2 regions of the Variovorax sp. P5_A3 genome follow, and region 2 is predicted to be linked to the other one. Evidence: predicted binding sites of a transcription regulator. Region 2 holds the regulator's gene; the other holds the start of a gene.
What was found. Region 2 encodes LexA, which represses DNA repair genes until DNA is damaged. Its sites were predicted from a motif close to ACTGTATNNNNATACAGT; they were not measured.
Positions count from the first base shown of each region.

Region 1: the regulator LexA is predicted to act here: its motif matches at 3,975-3,992, upstream of imuA (translesion DNA synthesis-associated protein ImuA).

Region 1 covers NZ_JBFUKW010000029.1:11,518-19,064, forward strand. The annotation lists gene AC1D3B_RS30645 (error-prone DNA polymerase) at 1-1,784, opposite strand, end outside; gene AC1D3B_RS30650 (Y-family DNA polymerase) at 1,777-3,186, opposite strand; gene imuA (translesion DNA synthesis-associated protein ImuA) at 3,152-3,961, opposite strand; gene AC1D3B_RS30660 (aldo/keto reductase) at 4,263-5,084, shown strand; gene AC1D3B_RS30665 (Bug family tripartite tricarboxylate transporter substrate binding protein) at 5,096-6,073, opposite strand; gene ilvD (dihydroxy-acid dehydratase) at 6,111-7,547, opposite strand, start outside.
Region 2 covers NZ_JBFUKW010000003.1:97,068-104,614, forward strand. The annotation lists gene AC1D3B_RS05810 (tetratricopeptide repeat protein) at 1-170, shown strand, start outside; gene AC1D3B_RS05815 (MFS transporter) at 160-1,332, opposite strand; gene AC1D3B_RS05820 (D-2-hydroxyacid dehydrogenase family protein) at 1,329-2,336, opposite strand; gene AC1D3B_RS05825 (hypothetical protein) at 2,485-2,829, opposite strand; gene lexA (transcriptional repressor LexA) at 2,975-3,649, opposite strand; gene AC1D3B_RS05835 (asparaginase) at 3,723-4,712, shown strand; gene AC1D3B_RS05840 (hypothetical protein) at 4,717-5,133, shown strand; gene AC1D3B_RS05845 (DUF6152 family protein) at 5,153-5,626, shown strand; gene adk (adenylate kinase) at 5,627-6,283, opposite strand; gene kdsB (3-deoxy-manno-octulosonate cytidylyltransferase) at 6,408-7,178, opposite strand; gene AC1D3B_RS05860 (Trm112 family protein) at 7,175-7,357, opposite strand; gene lpxK (tetraacyldisaccharide 4'-kinase) at 7,338-7,547, opposite strand, start outside.

The DNA.
Region 1 (7,547 bases), on a different contig from region 2:
CGGATCGCGCTGAGCATGCCCAGCGCGAGCACATCGACCTTGAGCATGCCCATGGCCTCGAGGTCGTCCTTTTCCCACTGGATGACGGAGCGGTCTTTCATCGAGGCCTTTTCCACCGGCACCAGGCGCGTGAGCCGCGTATGGGTGAGCACGAAGCCGCCGACGTGCTGGCTCAGGTGGCGCGGGAATCCCTTGAGCTCGCAGGTGAGTTCGATCCACTGCTGCAGCTTGAGCGGGTCTTCCTGCACCTCCGCGCGCAGGGCCGCGGCCTGCAGTTGCTCGCCGAGCACGGTCTCGTCGAACCAGTAGTGGTCCTTGGCGAATTCGTCGACCAGCCGCGCATCGACGCCGAGCGCCTTGCCCACGTCGCGCAATGCGCTGCGCGAGCGATAGCAGATCACGACTGCGGCGATGGCGGCGCGCTCGCGGCCGTACTTCTCGTAGATGTACTGGATGACCTCTTCCCGCCGCTGGTGCTCGAAGTCGACATCGATGTCGGGCGGCTCGTGGCGATGACGGCTCAGGAAGCGCTCGAACAGCAGGTGGCCCGTGTCAGGATTGATCGAGGTGATGCCGAGGCAGTAGCACACGGCCGAATTGGCCGACGAGCCGCGGCCCTGGCAGAGGATGTCTTGCGAACGGGCGAAGCGCACGATGTCCTCGACGGTGAGGAAGAACATCTCGTACTCGAGTTCGAGGATCAGTTGCAACTCGCGCTCGAGCAGCCGGGACACCTTCTCCGGGATGCCTTCCGGATATCTCCCCCGTGCGCCTTCCCAGGTCTTGCGCACCAGCGTCTGCGCCGGCGTTTCCCCGTTGCCCACGCTTTCGAGCGGGTACTTGTAGTTCTCCCGGATCACCTCGGGATCGAAGTGGCAGCGCTCCGCCACCCGGAGCGTGTTCGCGAGCATCTCGTGGGTGTAGAGCCCGGCCAGCCGCACGCGCAGCCGCAGGTGCCGCTCGGCATTGGACTGCAGCGCGAAGCCGCATTCGGCCACGGTCTTGCCTTCGCGCACGGCCGTGAGCACATCCTGCAGCGGCTTGCGCGCGCGTGCATGCATGTGCACGTCACCGGCTGCGACGAGTGGTACACCGGCACGCTCGCCCGCCTCGACCAACGCGACGAACCAGAGGTCGTCGTCGAGTTCGTTGAGCATCTCGACCGCGAGCCAGAGGTTGTCGCTGAACAGCGTCTTCGCCGCCGTCAGGTCTTCGTACAGCGTGGCGACATCGACCTCGCCGCCGGGCTGTCGATGGGGCACGAGAAGAATCTGGCAATGCTGCAGCGAGGCGACATCGCTGCCGTCCCAGCTCACGCGGTATTCGCCCTTTGGCAGTTCGGTGGTGCGCGCGGCGGTGATGAACTCGCAGAGGTTGCCCCAGCCTTCGGTGTCGTTCGCGATCACGACGAGCCTGAAGCGCTCGAAGCGGAATTCGCTGCCGAACAGCAGGCGGAAGTCCGGGTTGCGCGGGATCGGCGGCTCCTCGGGATGTTCGCGCTCGTAGGTGTCGAGCTTGGCGGGCAGTTCGCGCAGGCCGACATGTGCGCGGACCACGCCGGCCACCGAGCATTCGTCGGTGATCGCGAGCGCCGCATAGCCGAGCTGGTAGGCGCGTTCGACCAGTTCCTCGGGCGTGGATGCGCCGCGCTGGAAGCTGAAGTTCGTCAGGCAGTGCAGCTCGGCATACCCAGGCAGGCCCGGCACGGGCGGTTGCCGTTTCGGCAACGCATGCATCGGGGCGAGCTTGAGCGCCAGGATCTTCTTGTCGCTGAGTTCAGGCATAGAGGCCTTGCAGGTACCAGCGCACCTCGTCCGATGCAAAAGAGGCTGCCGGGCGCTCGCGGAAGATCCAGACCAGGCCGGCCTCGGGGCTTTCGGCGACGTAGTAGTCGCGCACGGCGGGGCGACCACCGTCTTCCACGCCACCCCACCAGCCGGCCTCGACCCGCTGCGGTCCGATCAGGCGGCGCAGCGGTCCGCGGTAGCACGGGCGCTCGCCATCCATGTCGAGGCGCACCGGCTCCGCCAGTAACCAGGCAGGGTAGATGGCATCACCCCCAGGCTCGCGGACTTCGTGTCGCTCTCCACCCCCTTTCAGGGGGCAACACCGATGGCCCGGCGAAGCCGGTTCCACGGTGTTTCGCGAAGGGGTCTCGCTGCGCTGACCTGGCTTGCTGGCTTGCAAGGCGGGGTGCCATGTTTGTTTGCGTTCGGGGCGGTGATCGGCCTGCGGCTTGGGCATGAGCACCTGCTGGGGGCCGAGCCTCGCGCTGAGTCGTTCGACCATTTCATGGAACCTGTCGCCCTTGCGGTTGTCCTCGGGCAGGAAGCTCGCGCTGGCGCCGGTCCACGGATCGGTTTCGAGCGAGCGCAGCCGCAGCCAGCTCGCGGGTGCGGCGAGCGTGGTGAGCGCCAGTTTCTCGGCCAGCAGGCGGCGCAGGTGCGCCATGTCCTGCGTGGCCTCGGCAGTGCGCACGGTGATGTGCTGGTGCGGCGGCAGGTTTACGCCGTTGAGGCGCTTGAGGTCGAGTGTCCATTGCAGTTCGAGCGCGCGCGCGCCGCGCTGACGGGCGCGCAGCCAGATCTGCAGCGCCGACAGCAGGCGGTTGGCCGACCACATGAGTTCGGGTGCGCCTTCGGCCAGTGCGGGCAGTTCGAGCTTCTGCTCGAACACATCGGGCAGCGTGAGCCAGCGATGGCTTTCGGGGCGCAGGCCGTAGGCCGCATCGAGCGCCGTACGCAGATCCTTGCCGAAGCGCCGCGTGAGACCGCCGCGCGGCAGTGCCGCCACGTCGCCCCAGCTGCGGCAGCCAAGGTGCGCCAGCACCTCGAGGTGATCGCGCGCAGCGCTCAGCGTGTCGAGCGGCAGGCCGGACGGCACATCGGCCGGAGGTTGCTCGCCGCGCGCGAACATCCGCAGCCGCGCGAGCGCGATGAGGCAGGTCGCGCCCTGCGCCTGCTGCACGCGCACCGGTGCGGGATTGAGGCTCAGGATCTGCCGCATCAGGCCCAGCCGGCCGCCCCACAGCCGCTCGCAGGCGGACACCTCGAGCAGCAGCGCCTCGTCGACCCAGGTGACGCGCGGGGTGAACTGCAGCGCCCACCAGCCGAGCGCCTCACCGGAGGGCATGGGCTTTTCGTTCTCCGCCTCAGGCTGCGGCCAGCGCAACGCGATCCAGTGCATGTCGTTTTCCCTGGTGGAGGTCGATGCGCACCACCGTTGCCGCGCTGTCGCTGTCGCTTTCGTGCAGCACGCCTTCCTGTTGCCGGCGCAGCTTGCGCCGTAGCTGGCTCGCCGCCAGCAGCGCGGCCATGCGTTCGCTGCATGCCGGGAGCTGGATGGGCGAGGCCAGCGGCGGACCGCGGCGCTTGAGGATGTGAAGGTCGAGCCGCGACCTGTCTTCCTCGCAGAGCGCTACCTGCAAGCGCAGACGCGCCGGCGACGTGGAAGACGCAGAACTCGCCGGCCGAAGCACGAACAGCAGGGCTTCGTGCTGCGCCGCCGCAAGCTGCAGCCGCCGCAGATCGCCCATGCGCGCCTGCGGCAGCCACGCCAGCACGGCGGCCACGTCGGCGCAGCGCAGCGCCTGTTCGCACGCCCAGAGCCGTGCGGCGGCGGCTTCGCTGCGAATCCACAGCAACGATTCGACCGGCAAGCCGTGCGCCGACAGCGAAGGGCCGAAAGGTTCGTGGGGCGCGCCGATCAGCGCCACCGGCCCGGTGCCGGCCTGCACCGCTTGCGCCAGGGCCGGCAGCAGCAGTTGCCATGAATGTGCCTCGGGCGCGGACTGCAACAGCTCCGTCATCGCCCCGACCGGCCAGCCGCCACCCGGCAACTGCGCATCGAGCACGGCATGGCCGGTGGCAATGACCTGCGCATCGGCCATGCCCAGCTCATCCCCGCGCCAGACCTTGTGCCGCGCGGAGGGTGAGAAAGAGTCGAAGGAAGGGAGGCCCATGATGAATTGAATGACTGTATTTTTATACAGTATTCTTGGCTCACATCACGATTTTTTGTCCACACACCCTTCATGCCTCTTCGATTCCATTTATGGGATAAATTGCATGTCAGCACATGAGCTGACATGGACATCGTCCGCGCTCGAATGAGGGCAGCCGAAACACTGGCCAAGGGAGACTTCCTTCGTGACGCCCTCATTCGCACTCACCCGCAGCCGCCTTCTGCGCCTGGGCGCCGCACTGTCGCTCTCCGCCGCATGGCCGTTCCGCGCATCCGCCCAAACCCCGGGAGCCGTCCGCATGAACACCCGCCCCATCCCCTCCACCCGAGAAGCCCTGCCCGTGGTCGGCTGCGGCACCTGGATCGGCTTCGACGTCGCGGCCGGCAGCGCCGAGTACCAGCGCCTGCCGGGTGTGCTCGATGCGCTGTTCGCCGCGGGCGGCAAGGTGATCGACAGCTCGCCGATGTACGGCCGCGCCGAAGCGGTGACCGGCGAACTCCTGGCCGCGTCGAACCAGCGGGCCAAGGCCTTCCTCGCGACCAAGGTGTGGACCAGTGGCCGCGACGCCGGAATCGCCCAGATGGAACAGTCCTTCGCGCGTCTGCGCACCGACCGCATCGACCTGATGCAGGTGCACAACCTCGTCGACTGGCGCACACACCTCAAGACCCTGCGCGGCTGGAAGGACAAAGGCCGCGTGCGCTACATCGGGATCACACACTACACCTCATCGGCCTACGCGGAGGTCGAGGCCGTGCTGCGCGCCGAGAAGCTCGACTTCCTGCAGATCAACTATTCGTTCGACGCGCGCGAAGCGGCGCAACACCTGTTGCCACTGGCGGCGGAACGCGACGTGGCGGTGATCGTCAACATGCCCTTCGGCGGTGGCGGCCTGCTGCGGAGACTGCGCGACAAGCCCCTGCCCGCCTGGGCCGGCGAGATCGGCTGCACGAGTTGGGCGCAGGTGCTGATCAAGTTCGTGCTCAGCCATCCCGCAGTGACCTGCACGATTCCCGGCACAGGCCGGCCCGAGCACATGGCGGACAACGCGGCGGCCGGCGCGGGCGCGTTGCCGGACGCGGAGTTCTGGCGGCGCAACGCGCCCACCATCGGCGGCTGAAACCGCGGTCGCTACTGCTCGAACTTCAGCTTGTGTTGCCTGACGGTCGACCCGAAGGCGTCGTACTGCGTGCGAAAGAAGGCAGCGAACTTCTCCGGGCTCATTCCGTAGCCTTCAAAACCCTGCTGCACGAGTTGCTCGCGCACCTCGGGGCGTTGCAGCGTCTTCTGCAACTCGCTGGAGAGCTGGTCGAGAATCGCCGTCGGCAAGCCCGGCGGTCCGAAGAAGCCCGCCCAGGGTGTGATCGTGAGTTTGCCCAGCCCCACCTCGCTGGCCGTCGGCACGTCGGGCAGCAACGCACTGCGCTGCGGTTGCAGCGTAACCAGCGCGCGGACGCGCCCCTCCTTCACGAAGCTGGGCGCCAGGGTGCCCGTGGTGAACATCATGTGGATCTGCCCGCCCAGAAGATCGGTCATGGCCTGCATGTCGCCCTTGTAGCGCGCGTTGACCACCTTGCGTTCGCCCAGCAGTTGCAACATCGCGAGCTCGGATGCGCTGTTGCTCGAAGCCGAGTTGTAGCCGCCGGGCTTGGCCGCGACCATCGCCAGCAGTTCGTTGACACTCTTGACCGGCAGGTCCGAGGGCACCACGAGGAACATCGAGAACTGGCCTGCCGAACTGATGGGCGTGAAAGACTTGAACGGGTCGTAGGGCGGATTCGGCCGCAACGTGGGCGCGGCCACCATGGCCGTGTTGGTGCCCATGAGCAGCGTGTAGCCGTCGGGTGGCGCGCCCGCCACCGCCTGCGCCGCGAGGATGCCATCGGCACCGGGCCGGTTCTCCACGATGACCTGTTGCCCCAATTGCTTGGACAGGCCCTGCGCGATGATGCGCGCGAGCGCGTCGGCGCCGCCGCCCGGCGCGAAGCCGACGATCATTCGCACCGGCTTCTGCGGATAGACGTCCGCGCTCCACGCCGCGGTCCCCGGCACGGCCAGCACGCCGCCAACGGCCATTGCTGCCCAATGATTGAAGCTTCTGCGTTGCATGTCTGTCTCCTTGCGCGTCGCGCCGGTTGGGTGAGACCTACTCCAGCGGCGTCGCAGGCTCGGTGCGGACGAGCACCGCCCCCTGCGACAGCGCGCCGACGTTGCGGCGGTACTGCTGCAGCCATCCGATGTCGTGGACCGGCGCCGGCGCCTTCCAGTTCGAACGGCGGATCTGGAGCTGCTCATCGGTCAGCGCCACATCGAGGCGGCGGCGGTCGAGGTCGATGGTGATGCTGTCGCCGTCTTCCAGCAGTCCGAGCGGGCCGCCTGCCGCTGCCTCGGGCGACACCTCGGCCACCACCAGCCCCTTGCAGACGAGACCTGACAGATGTCCGTCTGTCAGGAGCGCGACCTCGTCGCCCAGACCGGCACCGTCGATCGCGAAAACTACGCGGGATGCGCCACCCCCCATCGCCGGGCCGCCGCACACGCCGGCACCGCGCATCACCACGACGTGGCCAGGACGGATGGCTCCTTCCTTCAGGGCTGCGATGGCACCGTCGGCACTCCAGAAACACAAGGCCGGGCCGGTGAAGCACCGCACCTTGCGCTCGACGATGCCGGTCTTGATCAGGCCCGACTCGGGTGCAAGATTGCCGCGCAGCAGCACGATCGCCGGATGCGGGGCCACCGGACTGTCGATGGGATGGATCACCTCGGGGTTCGCCACCGTGGCGTGTCGCAGGTTGTGGGCGACGGTGTGGCCGGTCACGGTGAGCCCGCCGGTGTCCAGCAACGGCTCCAGTTGCTTCATGAGCGCGAGGCAGCCGCCCGCGGCTTCGAACTGTTCGATGGTGTGCTCGCCAATGGGCCGCACACCCGCGAGCACCGGCGTCGCGGGGCCCAGGCGTTCGAAAAGGCCATAGACGTCCACGCCGCATTGCCCCTCCGTCGACACCGCCTGCAGATGCTTGGCCGTATTGAGCGAACCGCCGACGGCCAGCACCGCGCGCACCGCGTTGGCGAAGGCACCGGGCACGAGGATGTCGCGGGGCTTGAGGTCATCCCACACCATCTGCACGATGCGCGCACCGGCTGCACGCACGTCGGCCATCATCTTCGGGCTCAGTGCCGCCACCGGCGCGCTGCCGGGCAGCGCCATGCCGAGCGCTTCGCAGACGATGTGCATCGAATTCGCGGTGCCCAGGCCCGAACAAACGCCCGGGCCGCGAATCGCCTCGCGGCTCATGCCCACCAGTTCCTCCACCGGCAGCTTGCCGGTGACCGCATGCATCGCGCCGATGAACACTTCCTCGATGTCCATGTGATGGCCGCGATACTCTCCGCTGGGCTGGTAGCCGCAAGGGACCAGCAGTGTCGGAATGTTCAGGCGCGCCGCGGCCATGAGTTGGCCCGGCACGGTCTTGTCGCAGGAAGTGAGGCAGACCATGCCGTCGAGTTGCGCGCCCTCGACCGCCACTTCGATGTCATTGGTCACCAGGTCGCGCGCGGCCAGCATGTAGGCGCCACGCGC
Region 2 (7,547 bases):
ACCTGGATCTCGCCGAATTCGACAAGACGGCCTACGAGACCATGCCGACGCCGATCGAAACGCCCAAGCCGTCCCCGGCGCCTTCGACCGATCCGCATGTGATCGACTTCGATCTGTTCGACCCGAACACCGAAGCGGAGATCGCTCCGCGACCGGTCATCAAGCGCTGAAGGCAGGGGCACGGCGCTGTGCCCTGTCCACTGCTGCGCTGAGCGTCAGCGCCACGAGCACCATGGCCAATCCCACCCAGTTCATCCATGCGATCGCATCATTGGCGAGGAGCCAGCCGCCGGCCCCGGCGCCGACAGCCTGTCCGATGTAGATGCCGGAACTGTTCAGCGCCACCGAGCCCGGTGCGAGCGCGGGCGACATCGAGACCAGGCGCGCTTGCTGCGCCGAATTGGTCGCGAAGCAGCCCAGGCCCCACGGAGTCAGAAGGAGCGCCAGCCAGGCGAGCGTGACGCCGAGCGGCCATAGAAGCAGGCTCAGCGCGATCAGCGACGTGGTGAGCAGCACCATGCGAGGCGCGCCGACGCGGTCGATATGCCGGCTCACGAGCATGTTGCCCACGAGTCCGCAGGCGCCGAACCACGCCCACATAAGTCCCAACTGCGTGGCGTCGGCATGGAGCGTCTGCTTGAGGATCGGCGCGAAATAGCTGAACAGCACGAACTGGCCCGCGCCCTGCAAAGCGGTGACGGACACGACGCCCATCAGCAGGGGACTCTTGAGCACTCGCCCCCAGGCCTCACGCGACAGGGCCGCGGGCCGGATGCCTGTGGGAAGCTTCAGCCAGATCCAGACCGCGCTGATGACCGAGAGGGCGGTGATCACCGCGAATGCCGTCCGCCATCCGAAATGTCCTCCAACCACCGCGCCGATCGGAAGGCCCAGCACCGACGCCATGGACCATCCGAGGAAGACAAAGGTAACGGCGCGCCCGCGCTGATCCGGCGGCACCAGCAAGCCGACGCATGCGGCCGCCTGCGGCGTGAATATCGCGGGTGCAATCACCGTGAGCATGCGAACCATCAACAGGCCGCCGAAGCTCGGCATCAGCGTGGCGACGAGGTGTCCGGCGCCATACCAGAGCATGGTGCAGGCCAGCAGCAGCCGGCGGTCCCAGCCCGCGACCACGGCGGCAAGCAAAGGAGCACCCAGGCACATCACGACGGCGCCGGCCGTGATCAACTGGCCGGCCGTCGCCGCGCTGACGTCCAGCGACGTGCTGAGCTCGTTGAGCGTGCCGGGCACCACCATCACGCCCGTGCCGATCACGAAATTGCCTGCCAGCAGGGCCCACAACGAGGCCGGCAGTGCAGGCCGCTTCAACGGCGGACCTGCAGAGCGCCGGGGTTGACGATGTTCGTCGGATTGCCCTTGATGAAACTGACGACGTTGTCGAAAGCCTGCCCGAAGTACATCTCGTAGCTGTCCTGCTCCACGTAGCCGATGTGCGGCGTGCAGATGCAGTTCTCGAGACGGAGGAGCGCATGGCCCTGCAATGGCGGTTCGCTCTCGAAGACATCGATCGCCGCCAGCCCGGGCCGACCGCGATTGAGCGCGGCGAGAAGGGCGTCCTGCTCCACCAGCTCGGCGCGCGAGGTATTCACGAACAGCGCAGTGGGCTTCATCCGCGAAAGATCCTCGAGCGTGACCAGACCGCGCGTCTCCTCCGTCAGCCGCAGGTGCACCGACAACACGTCGGCCGCGGCGAAGAAGGCTTCCTGGTTCGGTGCCACCTGGAATCCGTCGGACCTGGCCTTGGCGCAGCTCTGCTCGCGACCCCAGATCACCACTTGCATCCCGAAGGCCTGGCCGTAGCGCGCGACCAGCTGGCCGATGCGCCCGTAACCCCAGATGCAGAGCGTCTTGCCCTTGAGCACCGAGCCGAGTCCGAAGTTCGGTGGCATCGATGCGGACTTGAGGCCCGACTGCTGCCACGCGCCATGCTTCAGGTTGCTGATGTACTGCGGCAGGCGACGCATCGCGGCCATGATCAGCGCCCAGGTCAGCTCGGCCGGCGCCAATGGCGACCCCGTGCCTTCCGCCACCGCGATACCTTGTTCCGAACAGGCGTTCACGTCGATGTGGCCGCCGACCCGCCCGGTCTGCGAAATGAGCCTGAGCTTGGGCAACTTCTCGATGAGCTGCCGGGAGATGTGGGTGCGCTCACGGATCAGCACGATCACGTCGGCATCCTTGAGGCGCACCGAAAGCTGCCCGATGCCCTTGACCGTGTTGGTATAGACCTTGGCGGCATACGCATCGAGCTTGGCAGCGCACTGCAGCTTGCGCACCGCATCCTGATAGTCGTCGAGGATCACAATGTTCATGGCGTGCCATTGTGCCTCGCACCACCGGCAAGCTGTGCGGACGCATCATGTTGCCATTGCATGCGCCGGTCGCCGGGGGCACTTGCAGGGTGGTTGAACGTCGCTGCCCGGCGATGAAGCGCCAGTCAGTGTGGACGCAGTTCGGCCCTCAGTGCACGTGGGCGGATCGGGGCGCCGTGCCTGCTGCTTCGAGCGCAACCAGTCGATCGAGCTCAGCGCAGACATCGGCCATGCGGCCCGAAATCACCATGCGGCTCTGGTGACGGCCCGGTTGCTGTGCGTCGACCATGCGCACCACCCGCAACGGCCGCGCCGCCGCTGGCGAGCAGGCCTGTACCGTGGCAGTCTGGCGCGCCGTGCAACTGGGCCGGACCCCGACATAGCGCAGACCCGACGAATTGATGCGATGCGAACTGCGCGCCGGCATCCAGCGGCTGGCCAGCGATTGCAGGGGGGTCAACAAATCAACGATGCTGAGCAGGGCGATTCCCATGTGAACTCCAAAGGTCAGAGATTGAACACAGGCAGGATTGCTTTGATCGGCCTCGACAGGGTGATGGCACTTCGCCATACGCCCGCCACCTGTCGCGGCCGGGTGTGAGCGCACCGCCGAAGCCGTGCGCGCATTCATTCGACGCCTACATCAGCATCGTGTTGCGGATCAGGCCGACTGCCAGGCCTTCGATCTCGAAGGGCTCGCCGGGCTGGACGATGATGGTCGGGTAGTCCGGGTTTTCCGCATGCAGCTCGATGACCTGCTTGTTGCGCTTGAGTCGCTTGACGGTGACCTCGTCGCCGAGCCGGGCCACGACGATCTGCCCGTTACGGGCTTCCTTGGTTGCCTGCACGGCGAGCAGGTCGCCGTCCATGATGCCGGCGTCGCGCATGGACATGCCGCGCACCTTGAGCAGGTAGTCGGGTTGGCGCTGGAAGAGGGTGTTCTCGACGTAATAGGTCTGGTCGACGTGTTCCTGCGCCAGGATGGGCGAACCGGCGGCCACACGGCCGATGAGCGGCAGTGCGAGCTGCGCCATGCCGGGCAGCGACAGGGAGAACTGGTTGTTGCGGGATTCGTTGAGCGAGCGCAGCGCGTCGCCCTTGAGCCGGATACCGCGCGAGGTACCGCTCACGAGCTCGATGACGCCCTTGCGCGCCAGCGCCTGCAGATGCTCTTCGGCCGCGTTGGCTGACTTGAAGCCCAGCTCGGCGGCGATCTCGGCGCGCGTGGGAGGGGCGCCGGTGCGCGCAATGGCGCTCTGGATCAAGTCCAGAATCTGCTGCTGACGGGCGGTAAGCTTCACGGCGAACTGCATGTTGGCTCCTGATGGGCACTGGGTGAATATCCAGTACCTGTATTTTTAACCAGTTTCCGGAAGTTGGCAAGCCATGGCCGAAGGCAATCGAAATGACGCGCGTCGCGTGATCGTCCTGGGCACGGGAGGCACGATCGCGGGTCGCGCTTCCGCCGCCAATGACAACATCGGCTACACCGCCGGCGAGGTCGGCGTGGCGGAACTGCTGGGCGACATCGACGCGCCGCCCGGCGTTTCGTTGTCGGCCGAGCAGGTGGCGCAGGTGGACAGCAAGGACATGTCCTTCCCGATCTGGCGAACGCTGGCGCTGCGTTGTGCCCATTGGCTCGCGGAACCCGACGTGGCGGGTATCGTCATCACCCACGGGACCGACACGCTGGAGGAGACGGCCTTCTTCCTGCAGTGTGTGCTGGGGCCGTCGAAGCCGGTGGTGTTGACCTGCGCGATGCGCCCGTCCACCGCGCTGGCGCCGGACGGGCCCCAGAATGTGCGCGATGCCATTGTCGTGGCGGCCTCACCCGGGGCGCGGGGTGTCATCGCCGTTTGCGCAGGCACCGTTCACAGCGCGTTCGATGTCCAGAAGGTCCACACCTACAGGCTCGACGCATTCGACTCGGGTGATGCGGGGCCGGTGGCGTACGTCGAAGAAGGCGCCGTGCGCGTGCTGAGAGATTGGCCCGTGCCGGCAACCGCCGCACAGCTTGCCTTCGATCGAATCGAAGGCGCCACGTCCTGGCCACGCGTCGAAATCCTCGTGAGCCATGCCGAGGCTCGCGGCACGATCGTGGATGCATTGCTGGAAGAGCGGAAGCGGGGCGGTGCGGAACCGCTCCAGGGACTCGTGCTTGCTGCTACCGGCAACGGCACGTTGCACCACGCACTCGAAGCGGCCGCACTTCGCGCGCAGGCTGATGGGGTATCGGTCGTCCGCGCGACGCGATGTTCGCAGGGGCGGATTCTCCCGAGGTCAAAGGAAGTGTTGCGTGACGCGGGGGCACTGACACCGGTCAAGGCGCGCATCGCGCTGATCCTCGAGCTTCTGTCCGGCGGACCTCCCGCCTGAGCGCATGTTCGGCGCGTTGCAATCGACTCCCTGGGCCTATCCTGCGCTGGAGGTCGTGCACATCGTCGGGATTGCACTGCTCGTCGGCAATCTGGTCGCCCTCGAAATGCGCGTCTTTGGACGCGCCGTCGTCCTGCCGGTGAGCGGGCTGGCGAGGCTGTCGCTGACCATCGCCTTGTCCGGCTTCGTCCTGGCGGCAGTCAGCGGTTCCTTGATGTTCGCCACTCAGCCTTTTGAACTGCTTGCCAACCGGGCCTTCCTGCTCAAGATGGGATTGCTCTTCGTGGCCGGCTGCAATGCCGTCTGGTTCCATGCACGCGGCTCGTTGCTGAAACTCGACTTGATGGCGCGGATACAGATGTTGTCGTCCACTGCGATCTGGCTGGCTGTGATCTTCTGCGGCCGATGGATCGCCTACTGATCGGAAAGGAGCTTCCTGCATGAAACGTCGCAGCTTCCTATGGACCGCCGCTTCGACTGCCGTCGCGATTCGCCCCGCCTGGGCGCACCATGGCTGGAGCGGCTTCGACCAGGATCGCCCCCTCTACCTGGAGGGCCGGGTCGTGACTTCTCGCTGGCAGAACCCTCACGCCGAACTGATGATCGAGGTACCGCCTGATCTCAAGGTTCCGCCGGATCTGGCAAAACGCGCGTTGCCTGCGCAGAGCGCGCCGGTCGATGGGCCGGGGCTGCTCGCGAAGACGACCGTGCCCCGCCGCAACGACCGTCAGTGGGAACTCGAGCTCGCGCCGCTCACGCGAATGGAGGCCTGGAAAGTCCAGGAGATCAAGCCTGGCGCCCGCATCTCGGCCGTCGGCTTTGCCTCGAAGGACGAAAAGGGGGAGGCCGTGATGCGCGTCGAATACCTGTTCGTCGACGGCAAGGCCTACGGGCTGCGCTCCAGCCCGGCCTGATCAACTGTTCAGTGCCGCGAGCGCGCGCTGGGTGATCTCGTCGACCGTCCCGACACCGCTGATGGCGCGGTACTTCGGTGCGGCGGCGGGTTCGGACTTGGCCCAGTCCGAGTAGTAGTCGACCAGCGGCCGGGTTTGCTGCCTGTAGACCTCGAGGCGCTTGCGCACGGTCTCTTCCTTGTCGTCTTCGCGCTGGATCAGGTCCTCGCCGGTGAGGTCGTCCTTGCCATCCGTTTTCGGCGGATTGAATTTCACGTGGTAGATGCGTCCCGAGGCCGGGTGCGAGCGGCGGCCGCTCATGCGTTCGATGATGTCCGAGAAGGGCACGTCGATCTCGAGCACGTAGTCCAGCTTGACGCCTGCGGCGCGCATGGCTTCGGCCTGGGGAATGGTGCGGGGGAAGCCGTCGAAGAGAAAGCCTTGGACGCAATCCGGCAAGGCGATGCGTTCCTTGACCAGATTGATGATCAGGTCGTCGCTCACCAGTGCGCCGGAAGCCATGACAGCCTGGGCCTGCAGTCCGAGCGGCGTACCCGCCTTGACGGCGGCGCGCAGCATGTCGCCCGTCGAAATCTGCGGGATGCCGTACTTCTGGCAAATGAAGGCCGCCTGCGTGCCCTTGCCCGCCCCGGGGGCGCCCAACAAAATCAGTCTCATGGTGTCCTCGGAAGGTTCTTTGATTTCTGTCGCGCCAGGGGCGCCCCGAGGCGCGCCACAGGGCGGATTTGCTTCGAGGATAGCACGCGCTCCCCAGGCATTCGGGCCTGGGCGCAGGCGAAAACTAGCCTGTGGCGAGCAGGGCGCGAACGCGGGCGAGGTCTTCCGGCGTGTCGATTCCGGGGCCGGGTGCATGCGAACTGACGTGCACCGCGATTCGGTGGCCGTGCCACAGTGCGCGCAGTTGTTCCAGCGCTTCGGTTGCCTCGACGGGCGCCGGGGGCAGGCCTGGAAAGCCGCGTACAAAGCTCGCACGGTAGCCATAGATTCCGATGTGCCGCAGCGCAGGAGGGGAAGTCGGCACGGCCTGTGCACCCTTTTCAGCGAACCCGTCACGCCACCATGGAATCGGCGCGCGACTGAAATAGAGCGCGTTGCCATAGGCATCGAGTACCGTCTTCACGACGTTCGGGTTGTTGAACTCCTCGGGTGAATCGATGGCGTGCGCTGCCGTGCTCATGGCCGCATCCGGATGGTCCGCCAGCGTTTGCGCGACGGCGTCGATCAGGGCCGCCTCGATGAGGGGTTCGTCGCCCTGCACATTGACGACGATCGCATCGTCCGCGAGGCCAAGCTGCGTGCAGGCTTCGGCAAGACGGTCGCTGCCGCTGGCGTGATCGGTGCGCGTGAGCAAGGCCCGGACGCCATGTGCATGGCACGCGGCGATGATCCTCGGATCGTCGCCGGCGACGACGACACTTTCAGCGCCGGACTCCATGGCGCGCCGGGCGACGCGAACGACCATCGGCAGCCCGGCAATGTCGGCCAGGGGCTTGTCGGGCAGCCGTGTCGAAGCAAGCCGGGCCGGAATCAGGACCGTGAAAGGCGTGTTCAAAGGCCCAACTCTTCGTCGGAGAGCGTGCGCGCTTCGGTCTCGAGCAGCACCGGAATGCCGTCGCGCACGGGGTAGGCGAGGCGGGCGCTGCGCGACGAAAGCTCCTGCTTTTCGGCGTTCCAGGTGAGCGGCCCTTTGGTCACGGGGCAGACGAGCAATTCAAGCAGCTTGGTGTCCATCGAGCGATGATAGCTTTGCATCGAGTGCCGTAAAGAAGGCTTGGGAGGGTTCGAAAACAAGGGGCGCTGCCAGGGCGTCGGGTGCCTTGCGCCACAGCTTCACGGCGTCTTTTTCGGTGCAGAGCAGCGTGTGCTTGCCGTCCGCCGGCAGCGCCCAGTCTTCGAAATCGTGATGGTCGGGCAGCGCGAT